2 regions of the Paenibacillus sp. FSL H7-0442 genome follow, and region 1 is predicted to be linked to the other one. Evidence: predicted binding sites of a transcription regulator. Region 1 holds the regulator's gene; the other holds the start of a gene.

Region 1 (8,395 bases):
AACAAGCGCTGAATATTGTAAAAATGAAAAAAATGAAGCAGGAGGGCATTCCGCTCAGTATGCTGACCGCCTATGATTATCCATCGGCTAAGATAGCCGAGGAGGCGGGAATTGACATCATTCTCGTGGGGGACTCGCTGGGTAACGTAGTTCTTGGTTACGATTCGACCATCCCTGTGACCTTGGATGATATGGTGTACCATTCCCGGACAGTTGCAAGAGGCGCTGAGAATACATTTATCGTAGCGGACATGCCTTTTATGACATATCACGGCAGCATATCCGAAAGTCTTCAAGGCATCCGCCGTCTGATGCAAGAAGGACATGCGCATGCTGTTAAATTGGAGGGCGGAGCTGAAATTACCGATGTCGTAAAAGCGACTGTTCAGGCAGGTGTACCTGTGCTGGGACATATCGGGCTTACTCCGCAATCAGTTAATCAAATTGGTGGCTATCGCATTCAAGGTAAGGACGAAGCAGACGCACGCCGGTTGATGGCAGATGCCAAGGCATTAGAGCAGGCGGGTGCCTTTGGTATTGTCTTGGAATTGGTGACTGAGGAAGTGGCAACGGCGATTTCTAAAGAACTTTCCATTCCAACCATTGGAATCGGTGCAGGACGTGGATGTGACGGTCAAGTACTTGTTTATCACGATCTGATTCAGTACGCATCTCCTTATTTCAGCAAACGCTTTGTTAAAACCTATGCCGATGTAGGCGGCTTGATCCGTAGCAGCATTGAGCAGTATGTGAGTGATGTGAAAGGGCGGGCATTCCCGGCCGCAGAGCATGTATTCAGCGCGGATGACCGTGTTGTGGAGTCCCTGGAGTCCTTGTACGGACAGGCAAAAGGACAAGCGCAGAAACAAGCTAAGGAAAAGGTGGAATCTCAGTCATGATCATCGTAAGAGAAGTGGCTCAACTACGCAAGGTTATTGCCGAACGTCGGCAACTTGGAGCCAATGGAGCAAAAACGGTACACGATTCTGCCTCTTTACTGCAACATAAAGTCGGCTTTGTACCAACGATGGGATACCTGCATGAAGGACATGCGAGCTTGATGCACAAGGCGCGTGAAATGGCAGATACGGTGGTGCTTAGCATTTTCGTAAATCCGATCCAATTTGGACCGAATGAAGATCTGGAAAGCTATCCCCGCGATGAAGCTCGTGATTTGGAGGTAGCACGGCGTGAGGGCGTGGATATTGTATTTTTGCCAACTGTAGCAGAAATGTATCCACAACCAACCCAAACCAAAATTCGTGTATCCGCTTTGACAGATCGCTTGTGCGGTGCTTCCCGTCCCGGCCATTTTGATGGTGTGACTACGGTGGTAGCCAAGCTTTTTAACATGATAGGTCCTGATTTGGCCTTTTTTGGGATGAAGGACGCACAGCAGGTTGCTGTGCTCCAGCAGATGGTGACTGATCTCAATATGAACGTGACTATCGTACCTTGTCCCATCGTCAGAGAGGCGGATGGTTTGGCCCTCAGCTCCCGTAACGTGTATTTAAGTGCAGAACAGCGCGAGCAGGCATTGGTGCTGTCCCAGTCACTGCGTAAGGTGCAAGAAGTGAGCGAAGATATTGTAACAAACACAATTACGATTCGTCAGTTACATCAAATGGTGGAGTCCACCATTACTTCCTCTCCTTTAGCAGACATTGATTACATTGAAATTTTAACTTTTCCCGGTCTGGAGCCCCTTCTTCCCGAGCAGCGGCTATGTGATGTTCAGGAAGACATCATCGTAGCGCTAGCTGTAAAATTTGGCAGTACCCGACTGATTGACAATATAAGAATACAGAAGGCGGAGGTGCTTTCCCATGTTTAGAACTATGATGAAATCCAAAATTCACCGCGCTACGGTTACGGAAGCTAACCTGAACTATGTGGGGAGTATCACTATAGATGAAGATCTCATGGAGACATCGGATCTGTTGGAGAATGAAAAGGTTCAAATTGTAAACAATAACAATGGAGCTCGACTGGAAACCTATGTTATCCCCGGACCGCGTGGGAGCGGTGTGATCTGTCTCAACGGTGCGGCAGCTCGTTTGGTGCAGCCTGGTGATACAGTCATTATTATTTCCTATGCTTCCATGTCAAATGAAGAGGCCAAAACATACAAACCAACAGTGGTATTTGTTGATGAACATAATAAACCAGCCCAAACGATGAACAAAGAAGTACATGCGACGATCATGTAATGAATGGGAGTGCGGATGAAACCCGTCTTTTAAGCGAAAAATGTGAGTGTATTAATCCATCTTTCATAAGGGCGGGATGCACATGTTCCAGCATGTATTCGCAGAAATGAACAGCATGTTAGATGATATCGTGAAGCATTACCCATCAGCCCAGGGCTCCCGCAGGCAGGAGCTGCTACAGCACTGGAGTCTGCTGCGGAGAATGAGTGACGGAATTATGGATGAGTGGCTGGCCTTTGAGGAAAAAATGGTGTGCCTGCGTGCGGCCGGCTTTTCCGCGGAGACCGATATGTCTGACACGGAGCTGCCTGAAAAAGAGCTGCCGGCTTTTAGTCGGGGGCAAGGGTATTATCGATTACTTATGTACCCTGAGGCGATCCAACAATTTGAGCAGGTACTACAGCATTTTCCGAACAGTTGGCAGAGTCGCATGTATATGGGAATGGCCTATTTTCAACTAGATGATCCAGCAGAAGCTGTATACCATTTTCAGAAGGTGCTGGACCTGACTGAGCAGGCAGGACTAAAAGCGGTCATCTATAATGCGCTAGGCTGTCTGTTGGCAAAGCAGGCTGACGTAGAGGAGGCGCAAAAATGTTTTGCTCTCGCACATCAGTTCGATCCTGCGTTACCCGAGCCGCTGCACAATATGGAAGCCTGTTTGTCCGGTACCGAAAAGCTTCGATACGACAGCTCCATAATGACCTGGATGTAGTTGTCAGACACCGAGTAAGACGATGCATGCCCACCTCCTGAGGCGGCGTATGCATCGTCTTTTTTGGCTGTCTTAATTTCCAAACACGCGATCTTCTGCTATGCTAATATACGGAGTTATTATTTTTGTAAGTGTCATAAGAAAGGATTAAGCCCGAATGAAATTTGCGGTATTGGATTTTGAAACGACAGGCACCCAGTCCGCGGATGACATCATTCAAGTCGGACTTGCAATTATAGATCATGATAACAGCATTTCCCGTGTTTACGGCTCTTATGTGAACCCTGGCAGATCTATTCCACCTTTTATCACTGGATTGACCGGAATTACAGACGATGACGTGAAGGATGCACCTGCACTTGAAGAAATGATGATGGAGCTTGTGCCTATGCTGGACGATGTTGTACTGGTCGGTCATAATGTGGCGTTTGATTTTAATTTTTTGCAAAACGCTCTGGATCGGTGCGGATACTTGCCATTTAGCGGAAGAATCTTGGATACAATGGATTTTCTGAAAATTATGTTTCCATCACTATCTTCGTATCAGTTGGGTTTTGTGTCTTCTGAGTTCGGGCTGGCACATGATCGCCCTCACCAAGCAGACAGCGACGCATTGGCTACGGCTGAGGTGTTTTTAAAGTGTCTGGGTGAGCTTCAAGCATTACCTCTGATAACGATACAGCGGCTTAGTGATTTGTTTGCAGAGGAAGACAGTGACCTTGGATGGTTTCTTGATGGGGTGCGTGAAGAGAAAGAGCTTGATCCTATTCAGGATTTGGAGGGATATCAGTTTTTTCGTCAGCTTGCGCTAAAAGTGGAAGATTGGACGGAGCTAGCTGCTCCGCGTAGAGAAGATGACCCGAATCCACTGTCAGGTGTTTCCTTTGAGGAGTACATGGATGATGTGCGGGACAATTTGCGTTCATCCTTGAGCCAATATGAGGAGCGCGAGGCGCAGATACAGATGATTGAGGGTGTGAATCAGGCACTGAGTGAAGACAAGCATCTGCTGATTGAAGCAGGTACAGGAACAGGGAAGTCCCTGGGTTATTTGCTCCCATCGCTGTATCACAGTGTGAAAAAGGGACAGCGCGTTATGGTGAGTACACATACGATCAACCTGCAGGAGCAATTACGCGAGCGCGACATTCCGATGCTGACCAAGGTGATTCCGTTTCCGTTCCGGGCTGCTATTTTCAAGGGTCGGGGACATTATTTGTGTCTGCGTAAGTTTGAACATAAAATAAATAGAAGAGACTTCGCGACACCGAAGGAAGATTTAATTACAGCGGCTCAGATGATCGTCTGGTTGACGCTAACAGAAACCGGTGATGATGAAGAACTGAATCTGAGCAACCGTGGAGGGGATTTCTGGGAAACGGTGGCGAGTGATTCAGAGTCCTGTCTTGGTCGTTCTTGCCCATGGTTCCGCAAATGTTATTATCATCGTGCACGCCATGAAGCAGGAATAGCGGATGTTGTTATTACGAATCATTCTAAGTTGTTCACAGACGTCAAAGCCAGTCATCAGTTATTGCCGAGCTATGAACATCTGGTGATAGATGAAGCCCATCACCTGGAGGAAGTAGCTGGTAAACACCTAGGTATGCATATGAAATATTTCACACTCGTGCATACACTGACGCGACTGTTCAAAGACAGCAAGAATGGACAACTGCCTTCACTTCGTCAACAGTTGGCGAAATCGGGACACGAGAAGTCGGCAGATTGGGCCTCAACCATTGATCAGCTGTATCCGCTCGTGTTAGAGGTGAAGGAAACTTGGGACCTGCTAAGCGACAAACTGTTTGGCATGTTGCCGGAGCGAAGTGATGCGACACCGGGTGAAACAGGACAGTTTTCTTCCCGTCTCAAACCTTCGGCCAAGCCTGCAAAGTGGGATCAGGCGGGAGCTTTGGAAAATCAGCTATATGTAACAATGAGCGAAATTTTGCGCAAGGGCGACAAGCTGATGCTGGACGTCAAGGAAGAACATGACGATTATGCGGCGGATAGCCTTATTACAGATATCACGGGTCTGCTCAAGGATTTGGCGGGGATTCGAGAAAATTTGCGCTTTTTTATCCGACTCGATGATGAAACAACCGTATACTGGCTCGAGGCGAGCGGGCAATTCCGTAGTAAATCATTGCAATTTTATGCGGTACCCGTCGATGTGAGCCGCCAGTTGAAAGAAATGTTTTTTGACAAAAAAAGAAGCATTATTCTGACTTCTGCTACCTTGTCGGTAGATAAGTCGTTTCAGTACATGATCGATCAGCTCGGCTTACAGGAGGCCGCAGATCAAGAGCGGCTGATGACTTCGCAGCTCCCGTCACCCTTTAATTACAGGGATCAGGTGTTGCTGGTTATTCCACGGGATTTCCCAAGTGTGAAGGGCAGTGTAGGAGATGCGCATTTTGTAGATATGCTCGTTAGCTCTCTAGGAGCGACTGCTCAGGCGACACGTGGGAGAATGCTCGTTCTGTTTACGTCCTATCGGATGCTCCGGCAAGTGTATGAGCCGCTCAAAGAGGCCTTAGCATCCAGCGAAATTACTGTGCTGGGACAAGGTGTGGACAGTGGAAGTCGCAGCAAGCTAACCCGCCGGTTTCAGGAAGCGAAAGCTTCTGTATTGCTGGGGACCAGCAGTTTCTGGGAAGGCGTCGATATTCCGGGGAAGGCTCTGACTTGTCTAGCCATTGTTCGCTTGCCGTTTCAACCGCCGAATCACCCGCTGCTGGAGGCAAAAAGCGAACTGCTCCAGCAGCAGAAGAAGAATCCATTTATGAAGCTGTCTGTACCGCAAGCGGTCATTCGCTTCAAACAGGGATTTGGTCGGTTGGTACGTACAGCGAACGACCACGGGGTCGTTATCGTTTATGATACGCGTGTGATTGAATCCTATTACGGAAAGCACTTTTTGTACTCGTTACCGGGACCAAAAATGGAGCATATGCCATCGGAGCAAATGGTGCCCCGCATCGCCGAATGGCTCCAATCCGCCCCGGAGACAGAGGCATAACGGACGGACATAAGTATGTTCGTTACAATTAGGGGGAGCAAGTATGAAATCAGATAAAATTTCAGAGGCTGTCGTACGGAGGTTACCCGTATATTTACGTTATCTGAATGCACTGCACAAACGGGAGGTGGCTACGGTCTCTTCTCAAGAGTTGGGACAGAGGCTAGATTTGAACCCGGCCCAAATCCGTAAAGATCTTGCTTATTTTGGAGATTTTGGTCGGAAGGGTATTGGTTATGATGTTTCTTATCTCATTGAGAAAATACGCCATATCCTGAAAATCGACCAACAAATTAATGTAGTATTGGTCGGAGCGGGTAATCTGGGGCAAGCCCTTTCGAATTATAACGCTTATTTAAAAGACAATATGAAGATTGTAGCGGTATTTGATGCGTTTCCGGATAAGGTAGGAACCAAGATCAATACATTGGTCGTGCAACCGATGGATGAACTGGAAGCGACTGTGAAAGAAAAACACATTCGAATCGGGATTATTACCGTACCTGATTTTGAAGCACAGCACGTGGCTGACAGGCTTATTGAGAGCGGAATTGGAGCGATCCTGAACTTTGCACCGACTACTCTCAAGGCACCAGCCAACATTCGGATTCATGCCACAGACTTTACAACTGATTTGCTTAGCCTCGCTTATTATTTGGAGGACGGAAAGGAAGAAACCCAATATGACAGTGAATAAATGGATGATTAAAAACGGATCTTTTGCCATAAATGGACCAGAAGCAGGGGTAGTCCATGGTTTTATGATTGTGGAGGATAGTCGTATTACTTATATTGGCGAAACCTTGCCTGCGGGTGAGGAAGAGACGGAAGCGATCGATGGTAAAGGGCTATTGTTTTTACCTGGTCTGATCAATACTCATGGTCATGCGGCGATGTCTCTACTGCGTGGGCATGGAGATGATTTGGCACTTCAAGTATGGCTTCAAGAAAAAATGTGGCCTATGGAAGCCAAGTTTACTTCTACAGACGTGTACTGGGGTACGTCCTTGTCTGTGCTGGAAATGCTGAAAGGTGGAACAACAACCTTCCTCGATATGTACGATCATATGGATGAAGTGGCTCGTGTGGCTGAAGAGTCAGGTATTCGTGCAAGTCTGATGCGTGGAGCAATTGGACTATGTTCGGAGGAAGAACAGCGAATCAAGCTGGCAGAGGCCGTGACTTTTGCACGTAACTGGCACGGTAAAGCAGACGGGCGTATTACTACGATGATGTCTCCGCACGCGCCATATACATGTCCACCTGCGTTTATTGAAAAATTCGTACAAGCTGCGCATGATCTGGACTTGCCACTGCATACGCACATGTCTGAGACGATCGCCGAAGTAGAGCAAAACGTACGCGACTACGGTTTGCGTCCGGTTGCACACTTGGATAAGCTTGGCTTTTTCTCCCGTCCTTCGCTTGTTGCCCATGGCGTTCATTTGAACGACGAAGAAATAGCTTTACTGGCAGAACGTGGTGTAGCGGTTTCCCACAATCCTGGCAGCAACTTGAAGCTGGCAAGTGGTGTGGCAAGAGTGCCTGAATTGCTGCGTGCAGGGGTTACGGTTTCTCTCGGAACGGATGGTCCTGCCAGCAATAATAACCTGGATATGTTCGAGGAAATGCGTCTGGCAGCACTTATTCACAAGGGTGTATCCGGTGACCCTACGGCAGTTCCTGCAAGTGAAGCGCTGCGTCTGGCAACAGAATACGGTGCAAAGTCGATTGGTTTAAAAGAAGTAGGAGCGTTGGCAGCAGGCAACAAGGCTGACTTTATCGCGTTGGATCTGAATCAGGCACATTTCTTGCCGCGTACAGATCTTATTTCCCATGCGGTATACTCTGCAAGCGCCAAGGACGTGGCTCATGTGTGGGTAGACGGTCGTCAGGTTGTGAAAAACGGCGAATGCCTGACTATGGACGAGGAACGTATCAAACATGAGGCACAAGCCGCCTTTGAAGGGCTGCTGTCGCGCTAATTCAGGTGTCACATCCCCTTAGAGAGGAAGCACGGGTTTGAAAAATAAGAAAAAATGGATAGCGGTCGCCATTTTGGCCGTGATACTGATCCTGGTCAGCATTTTCTGGTATTATTCCTATGTTACTCAAGACCAGGTGGCTGAGAAAAATGCCGCTATCATTAAGGCCAAGCAATCAGGTGGCCTGGTTAGCACGACTCAAACATGGAAGTCTGTATGGGATCAGGTTTATTGGGTGGTTCAAGGGAAAAATGCACAGAATGAAAATATAATGGTATGGGTTCCTTTTCAAAAAGTGGAGGGACAACCTAACGTACCTGCCGCAGATAATAGCGGTGTTCATACCGAGCTGCTGAAGAACGGAGTCGACGAGCAAAAAATGACGGCGCTAATTCAGCAGCAGCTTCCAGGTGTGAAAATTGTAAGCCTCCTGCCGAGTGTGTTCAATGGCGAATATGTG
Region 2 (8,395 bases), 160 kb from region 1:
TTTTTTAAAACCTCTCCAGCCAGATTGTTGCTCTTGTAATTCTCTCTCAATCACCGACATGTAAATCCCTCCAAATTGTTTGGTCTTCCGGACTTGTGATTTTTTTCACGATAAAGCTATTTCTTGAGCCCGGCCTGTTCACCGATGCCTTACGCTCAGTGTCGGGACCTTTCTTACACCCTTATTGTAGAATAATGATAGAGTGTAGTATGTGACAAAAATCACAATATGAGTGATTTTTGTCACTTTATTTTCCCTAGCTTCGCGCCTATATCCTTAGCCTTGCCGTTCACCTCCCTTCCCAAACCAACAGGCCCTCTATATAGAGAGCCTGCATCGGTATTGAACGAGAAAATGCTTTTTCACAAGCCTCTTCTTACCTATTATATTATTGGTCAAAACGTCCGTAGAAGGCATTGCGATAGACATCAGCCAACTCAGTAACCAGTGGCAACTTAGGATTCGCAGTTGTACATTGATCTTCAAATGCGCGGTCAGCCAGATAATCTACACGTGATTCGAAATCTTTCGCATCGAAACCGATTTGTTGGAACGATTCCTCGATACCGAGTGTTTTGTTCATTTTACGGATCGCTTCGATCAAGCTGTTAACCCCTTCTTCGGTGGTGCGTGCAGGCAGTCCCAGTATGCGCGCGATTTCTGCATAACGCTCATCCGCAACAAAGTGCGAATATTTAGGGAACGAAGCAAATTTTGTCGGTTTTTTCGCATTATAACGAATAACGTGCGGCATCAAAATGGCATTCGTGCGGCCATGCGCTGTATGGTATTGTCCACCCCATTTATGTGCAAGACTGTGGTTAATGCCCAAGAATGCATTAGCAAACGCCATACCAGCAAGTGTGGAAGCATTATGCATTTTTTCACGAGCCAGCTTATCACCGGTCAGAGCCGATTGTTCTAGGTATTGGAATACCAATTGAATGGCTTTAATTGCCAGACCATCTGTGTAGTCATTAGCCATTACGGACACGTAAGCCTCGATAGCATGTGTCAGAACGTCCATACCTGTGTCCGCTACAGCTGTTTTAGGCAGCGAATATACAAACACTGGGTCAATAATTGCCACATCAGGAGTCAACTCATAGTCAGCCAGTGGGTACTTCGTGTCGCCCAGGTTTTTGTCCGTAATTACTGCGAACGATGTAACTTCGGAACCTGTACCCGATGTTGTAGGGATAGCTACAAATTGTGCTTTTTGGCCCAGACGTGGGTACTTGTAAATCCGTTTACGGATATCCATGAATTTTTGTTTTAAGTTATTGAAATCAGTATCTGGATATTCATAGAACATCCACATGCCTTTAGCGGCATCCATTGGCGAACCGCCGCCCAGTGCGATGATGCAATCCGGTTGGAAACGTCTCATCATTTCAGTACCACGTTCTACCGTAACTGTCGATGGATCTGGCTCTACTTCAGAGAACACTTCGATAGCTACTGGTGTTTGGCGCTGATGCAGATAATGAATAACACGATCTACATATCCCAGTTGTACCATCATAGGGTCTGTGATAATAGCTACACGTGTGATATCAGGCATTTTAGCAAGATACTGTGTCGAATTTTTTTCAAAATAGATTTTGGAAGGTACTTTGAACCATTGCATATTCACCGTCCGTTTCGCCACCCTTTTCACATTAATCAGATTGACTGCCGATACGTTCGACGAAGTCGAGTTACGACCGTACGAACCGCAACCAAGTGTCAACGAAGGAAGATTGGTGTTGTAAATGTCGCCAATCGCACCATGTGTGGAAGGTGCATTTACAATGATACGTCCTGTTTGCAAACGGTTTGCAAACCGAGCGATAACATCCTCATCGTTCGAATGAATAGCGGACGAGTGACCCATGCCCCCGAATTCCACGACTTCAGCAGCGCGTTGAATACCTTGTTCCGCATTTTTTACTTTATAGCAAGCCAATACAGGACTCAATTTTTCCGCAGACAATGGGAATTTTGTTCCTACCCCTTCAATCTCAGCGACCAAAATTTTAGTTCCTGTTGGTACTGTAATACCACTCATTTCAGCAATTTTCACAGCAGACTGCCCGACAATAGCTGGGTTCACTGCACATTTCTCGACATTCATAGCTCCTTGAGTGAGCTTAGCTGCTTCTTCTTTATTTACAAAATAGCAACCGTTAGCGATCATCAATTTTTTCACTTGTTCGAAGATTGGCTCTTCGATAATAACCGCTTGCTCCGAAGCACAAATCATACCGTTATCAAAAGATTTCGAGAGGATAAGATCGTTCACGGCCTGTTTGATATCTGCTGTTTTTTCAATAAAGCAAGGCACGTTACCAGGACCTACACCAAGTGCTGGTTTACCGCAGCTATAAGCTGCCTTAACCATGCCTGATCCACCAGTTGCCAAAATTAGCGCCACATCAGGGTGGTTCATCAATACATTGGTCTTATCCATCGAAGGTGCTTCAATCCATTGAATACAATCGGCCGGAGCACCATGTTTAACAGCTGCTTCGAGCAAGACGCGGGCTGCTTCCGCACTACACGATTGAGCAGATGGATGGAAACCGAAAATGATTGGGTTACGTGTTTTAATGGCAATCAGCGCTTTGAACATCGTAGTCGAAGTCGGGTTTGTCACTGGAGTGATCCCCATGATAATACCGACTGGCTCTGCTATCTTTTGAAAACTGTCAAAATCATTGTCTTCAATGACACCGACGGTTTTTTCATTTTTGATACTATGATAGATATATTCTGTTGCAAACATGTTTTTGGTGATTTTGTCCTCGTACACACCGCGTCCTGTTTCTTCAACAGCCAACTTCGCCAGGTACATGTGTTTATCCATCCCTGCGAGTGCCATAGCTTGTACGATTTCGTCAATCTGTTCCTGATTCATACTCATGAAAGCTTGCTGTGCCCGGTTCCCCCGGTCAATCAGCGTTTGAATATACTGCTCTGCGCTTTGCTCTTTTTGAATAACCTCGTTTTTAACAGCCATTTCCCTCATCCTCCTGTTATCTCGTGTACTATCTCTTGTTCACGCACTGATCGTAACACAGCTTTTCAAGATATATTGTGATTTTTTTCACAATCTATTTAAAATTTTATTTTATGAAGTGAATTAAATCACAAAGTTTGGAATTCTGCCACTTTTACCCCCTCTTCTTGCCCCAAAAACTCATTGCACAAGTATATAATGAATTTGAATTGATCAAGTTGCAGATAAAAAACATAGGATACAAAGGGGAAATGGACGATGAGAAACCCTACAAATGTAATGGAAGCCCGCGGCAACACCTGTTGCTTCTCGGAGGCCAGCTTCAACCGATTGCAAGTAATGATGAAAGATCGAGTTATGCCAGAAAGCTCGCATCTGTTCTGGGAAGGAGATACAGCGGATAAGCTGTTTTATATTAAGCGCGGACGCGTGAAAGTAACCAAAACAACGGATGAGGGCAAGGAACTTATTCTATATATGTATCAAAGCGGCGATCTTGTTGGTCAAGCCGATCCATTTTTCGGTACTAAGCATTCCTTTTCTGCTGAGGTTCTGGAAGACAGTGATATTGGCGTAATCGATCATACAGATTTGGAACTGCTTATTTGCCAGCATTGTGATTTTGCGATTGACTTTATGAAATGGATGGGTTCACATCACCGCATTACTCAGACTAAGTTCCGCGATTTGATGATGTACGGCAAGCCAGGCGCTTTATGTTCAACGCTCATTCGTCTATGCAATACCTATGGTGAGCCTCACGGCGAACATATCCTGATTCATAAAAAAATTACTCATACTGACTTATCAAATATGATCGGTGCGACCCGGGAAAGCGTAAACCGGATGCTTAGTGATCTACGTAAGAAAAATGCAGTTGAATATGATAATGGTATGATTGTTGTCAAAGATTTGGAAATGCTGCAAGGTGTATGTCATTGTGAACTATGCCCTCGTGAGATTTGCCGGATATAATAAATCGTTTTTTTATGTAAAAGGGAGTGTTATAAGCCACTATAGCTTATAACACTCCCTAATTTATTTCCACTCCCCTACTTATACAGGAGCAGTAGCGAAGCATTTTAATGACAGTCCTTCTTCTGGCAACACTCTTTAAAACTGTAAGCATAGATAACTTAAATTCCCCATCTCATAGCTTCTATGGATAACCTTGGCTTTGTTTGCAGGATTGCCACTCCCCATTGCAATAAACAACGGTACAAAGTGTTCTGCTCTGGGTACGGCCTGGCGAGCATACGGTGCTTCGCTTTCATAGTGATCCAAAGCCTCTATATCTCTACTTTGTACTTTTTCAATAATCCAATCATCAAAATCTATAGCCCAAGGTTCTGTTTTCGTTTCCCCCCATTTGACGATACGCAGATTATGAACAGTCACTCCACTACCAATGACCAGAATATCCTGTTCTCCCAGTCCTCGCAGCACTTCACCAATAGCATATTGTGCTTTGGGCGAGAGATATGGATTTACAGAGATCTGAACTACCGGAATGTCTGCCTCAGGATACATACGATACAACAATGTCCAAGATCCATGATCCAATCCCCTCACCCGATCAGTTTCTACGTCAATGCCCTTTTGTTCATATAATTTTTTCAGCTTATTGGCCAGTTCCACAGAACCATGTGCTGGATATTTCACTGTGTACAGTTCCGGTGGAAAACCGCCAAAATCATAAATGGTATCGTACACGTCATCCATCGAACTGATTGTCAACGTTTGTGTTTCCCAATGAGCAGTAAAGATAACTATTGCTTTAGGACGAATACTTTTCCCCAGTTGCTCTAAAAATGAAGTATAGTCCGTCTGTTCAATAGCAAGCATCGGTGAGCCATGGGCCAAAAATAAAGATGGCATCATATAAAGATCCCCTTATCATAAACAATTTATTTTATTCATCAAGTAACTTTATGTAAGTGATGATACATAAGTAATAGAGTCATGTCAACACAGATTTTAACATACACTTAAAGGTCAAAGATTCTATAAATAAAGATTGATATAGGTATAATGTCATAGTAATATGTAACTAATAAATTTTAAAATTTCACTTTATTTCGATACAAAGGACTGGTTTCTATGGAGATACATACTTCTAATTGCCCAAAATGCGGTTCCGTTTTTCGTCAAAACCTTAGAAACCTCTGTAGTACTTGTATTCAGGAAGAAAATATATTCTTGGATCGCTGTTCTAACTATCTATGGAAGCATCCTTCTACTCATACTCGCCAGCTCAGTGACGTAACTGGTACACCTATAGAATTGCTCACAGATTGGGTAAGAGCAGGCAAATTTCCCTCCACATACAGTCAGCTTGATTATCCTTGTGAGTCCTGCCGTTCCCCTATTTATGCAGGGAGACTTTGTCATTCCTGTCTGGGTACATTCCGTTCGGCCGCGCTGGATATTCAAACCCGTGTGCCTCGCCGTGCAACAGCAGCATTATTCTCAGTTGCAGGGCGCGTCAAAGGCTATTAAGTCGTGCTGCCTAAGCACATCATTTCTGCAAAATGGATAAGTAGTCCTAAACGCATATAAAAAACAGCCTTTTTTCTAGGAAAAGGCTGTTTTGCTATGAAAAACACTTATTTAGTTTGGTGCTCATCTAATCCATTCCTCAGCCCAAAATTGAATCTGTTCCATAACCGGCTGAAGTGCACGGCCTTTGGTTGTTAGCTCGTATTCAATGCGGACAGGAGTTTCTGGATATACATGACGTGTAAGAATTCCTTCATTTTCCAAATCTTTCATCCGCTCTGATAACATTTTGTCACTCATTGTGGGAATCAGATTGGAAATATCCTTAAACCGCTTAGGACCGCTCATCATGGATTGAATAATTAATCCATTCCAACGCTTGCCCAAACATGAAAAGGCGGTTTCAAAACGCGGACACATTTTTGTATATTGCGGTTGACTTTCCAAATTTTTCACCTTCTTTTGCATTTCGGTTTGATAAAGCTTTCCTTTTGTTAGTATATATCATTTTAGCATACTTTATCCCGAAAGAAAACACTTTCTTCTTAAATTAAATACCTGCGCCGATAAAGTTGCCATGACCAAAACTGATTATACAACAAACCAACACAGCAGGTATATGTCTAAATCGTTAAATACAAAAAGGCGGAATCCCAAGAGGTTCCGCCTATCAATCTGTTCATTATACAGCTCATCAATATGTGATGATTGTCATTATACCAACACTCCACCGAGAGGTCTTACTGGTTCACTTCTACCATATATTGGTTTGTTAATACTTGTCGGAGAAGTCCAACGAATGCTGTTTGCAATAACTTTCAAAATGTCAGGCTGGTAATAAGTCGGATAGGTCTCATGGCCTGGGCGGAAATAGAATATCTTACCGCTACCTCGGCGGAAGGTACATCCGGTTCTAAATACTTCGCCGCCTTCAAAGTTACTAACAAATACCAGTTCATCCGGCGTAGGAATATCAAAGAACTCGCCATACATCTCTTCCTGCTTCAACAATATTTTGGCGTCAATGCCTTCTGCAATGGGATGTGACGGATTCACCGACCAAATAATCTCCTGTTCACCTGCCACCCTCCATTTCAGATCGCAGCTAGTGCCCATCAGGGCTTTGAATGGCTTGGAAAAATGGCCTGAGTGCAGCACGATTAAGCCCATTCCTTCCTGCACTCGCTTGACAACACGCGCCGTAACTTCATCGCTCACCTGATCATGGGCTTTATGCCCCCACCACAGCAGCACATCTGTGGAATTCAAGACTTCTTCTCCCAAACCATGCTCTGCATCATCACGCAGTGTAGCTGTTCGAATGGCAAATCCCTCTCCTGCCAGGCCGTCAGCCAACGCTTTGTGTATCCCGTCAGGGTATATCTGTTTGGCTTCATCATTCAACTTTTCGTTCAAAAATTCATTCCAAATGGTGACGTTAATCATCAACATTTCCCCCTATTAGGTTAGACCCACCACATCTCGCTCAGCGGTTCTTCAATCAGTACCTGGCGAAGATTGTGGACAGCCTTAGTAAAGCCCTCTTCCACGGACATCAGACCATCTTCATGCTCAATACTCACTACATGATCGTATCCCACCAGGCGCAGAGCACTGATAATATCTGCCCAGGTTTTTACATCATGTCCATAACCCACAGTACGGAACTGCCAAGCGCGATCTAGCATTTTCGTATATTCCTGCATATCGGTAAGTCCATATTTATTTACATTAATCGGATCAATCGTCGTATCCTTGGCATGAAAGTGGTGAATAGCTCCCTCTCGGCCCAAAATTTGAACTGCCTGCACAGGGTCAATTCCCTGCCACCACATATGGCTCGGATCGAGATTAGCACCAATAACCTCTCCCGCAGCTTCACGTAAACGAAGCAAGGTCGCTGGTGTATGAACGGAGAAGCCTCCGTGTAGCTCCAATCCAATTTTAACATGATGATCTGCTGCAAATTTCCCCGTCTCGGTCCAGTAAGGAATAATTTTATTCTCCCATTGCCACTTCAACACTTCTTGAAAATCATTAGGCCACGGAGCCACAGGCCAGTTTGGATATTTCGCATCCTCATGATCTCCCGGACAGCCGGAGAAAGTGTTCACAACTGGAACTTCCAGCTTTTCTGCCAATCGAACGGTTTTAAGAAACGTATCATGATCAGCCTGGGCCAAATGCTTTTGCGGATGAAGAGGATTGCCGTGACAGCTAAGTGCGCTAATCGTTAGTCCGCGGGACTCTACTGCCTTTTTAAAATTTTTGAGCGCTGCATCATTCTCCAGCAATTCATCCGGCTTACAATGCTTATCCCCCGGGTTGCCGCCTGTACCGATTTCTACAGCATCCAATCCTTGAGAAGCCACATAATCCAACGCTTCCTCCAGCGAACGGCCACCGAACAACACCATAAATACTCCAAGTTTCAAAAGAAATCCCCCCTGTATCATATGTGAAAAAAGCTGCTTTCATTATAACGATGGTCTATTCGGGATAATTACGGCTTAGTCAAAATAGACAGCTTTTCCCGTACGTGCCGATTCATAGATAGCTTCCAAAATTTCAGTAACAACCAGTGCCTGTTCCGGCTTCACAAGAGGTTCTTTGTCGTCCAGAATAGATTCGATCCACAGGCGGGCTTCGCGGTCTGCTTCATTTTCCGTCTCCCCAGAGTAAAAGGCAACACCACCTGCATCCAGATCTATTTTCGTATCAAACAAACGGCTGTTCTTTTCTCCGTTAATGCGCAATCCATCCTGCATATCGGCTCCGCCTTCGGTACCGCATAACAGTGTCTTCGCTTCGCCAAACTCTACAACGTTCAATGCCCAGCTGGATTCCAGTACAATCGTAGCTCCATTTTGCATCGTAATAAAACCAAAAGCTGAG

Evidence for each region. Region 1 encodes Rex, which represses fermentation and respiration genes when NADH is low (regulators of the CRP and FNR family bind a similar motif). Its sites were predicted from a motif close to TTGTGAAATATTTCACAA; they were not measured.
Region 2: the regulator Rex is predicted to act here: its motif matches at 3,077-3,094, upstream of adhE (bifunctional acetaldehyde-CoA/alcohol dehydrogenase).

Annotation. Positions count from the first base shown of each region.
Region 1 covers NZ_CP151963.1:3,293,395-3,301,789, reverse strand. Annotated here, with positions in the region: gene panB (3-methyl-2-oxobutanoate hydroxymethyltransferase) at 1-899, shown strand, start outside; gene panC (pantoate--beta-alanine ligase) at 896-1,834, shown strand; gene panD (aspartate 1-decarboxylase) at 1,827-2,210, shown strand; gene MHH57_RS14350 (tetratricopeptide repeat protein) at 2,293-2,925, shown strand; gene dinG (ATP-dependent DNA helicase DinG) at 3,083-5,950, shown strand; gene MHH57_RS14340 (redox-sensing transcriptional repressor Rex) at 5,994-6,647, shown strand; gene MHH57_RS14335 (amidohydrolase) at 6,634-7,935, shown strand; gene MHH57_RS14330 (DUF5590 domain-containing protein) at 7,973-8,395, shown strand, end outside.
Region 2 covers NZ_CP151963.1:3,450,227-3,458,621, forward strand. Annotated here, with positions in the region: gene pflB (formate C-acetyltransferase) at 1-60, opposite strand, end outside; gene adhE (bifunctional acetaldehyde-CoA/alcohol dehydrogenase) at 389-3,001, opposite strand; gene MHH57_RS15165 (Crp/Fnr family transcriptional regulator) at 3,260-3,976, shown strand; gene MHH57_RS15170 (class III extradiol ring-cleavage dioxygenase) at 4,115-4,882, opposite strand; gene MHH57_RS15175 (hypothetical protein) at 5,201-5,500, shown strand; gene MHH57_RS15180 (helix-turn-helix domain-containing protein) at 5,624-5,968, opposite strand; gene MHH57_RS15185 (ThuA domain-containing protein) at 6,215-6,946, opposite strand; gene MHH57_RS15190 (sugar phosphate isomerase/epimerase) at 6,967-7,935, opposite strand; gene MHH57_RS15195 (Gfo/Idh/MocA family oxidoreductase) at 8,011-8,395, opposite strand, start outside.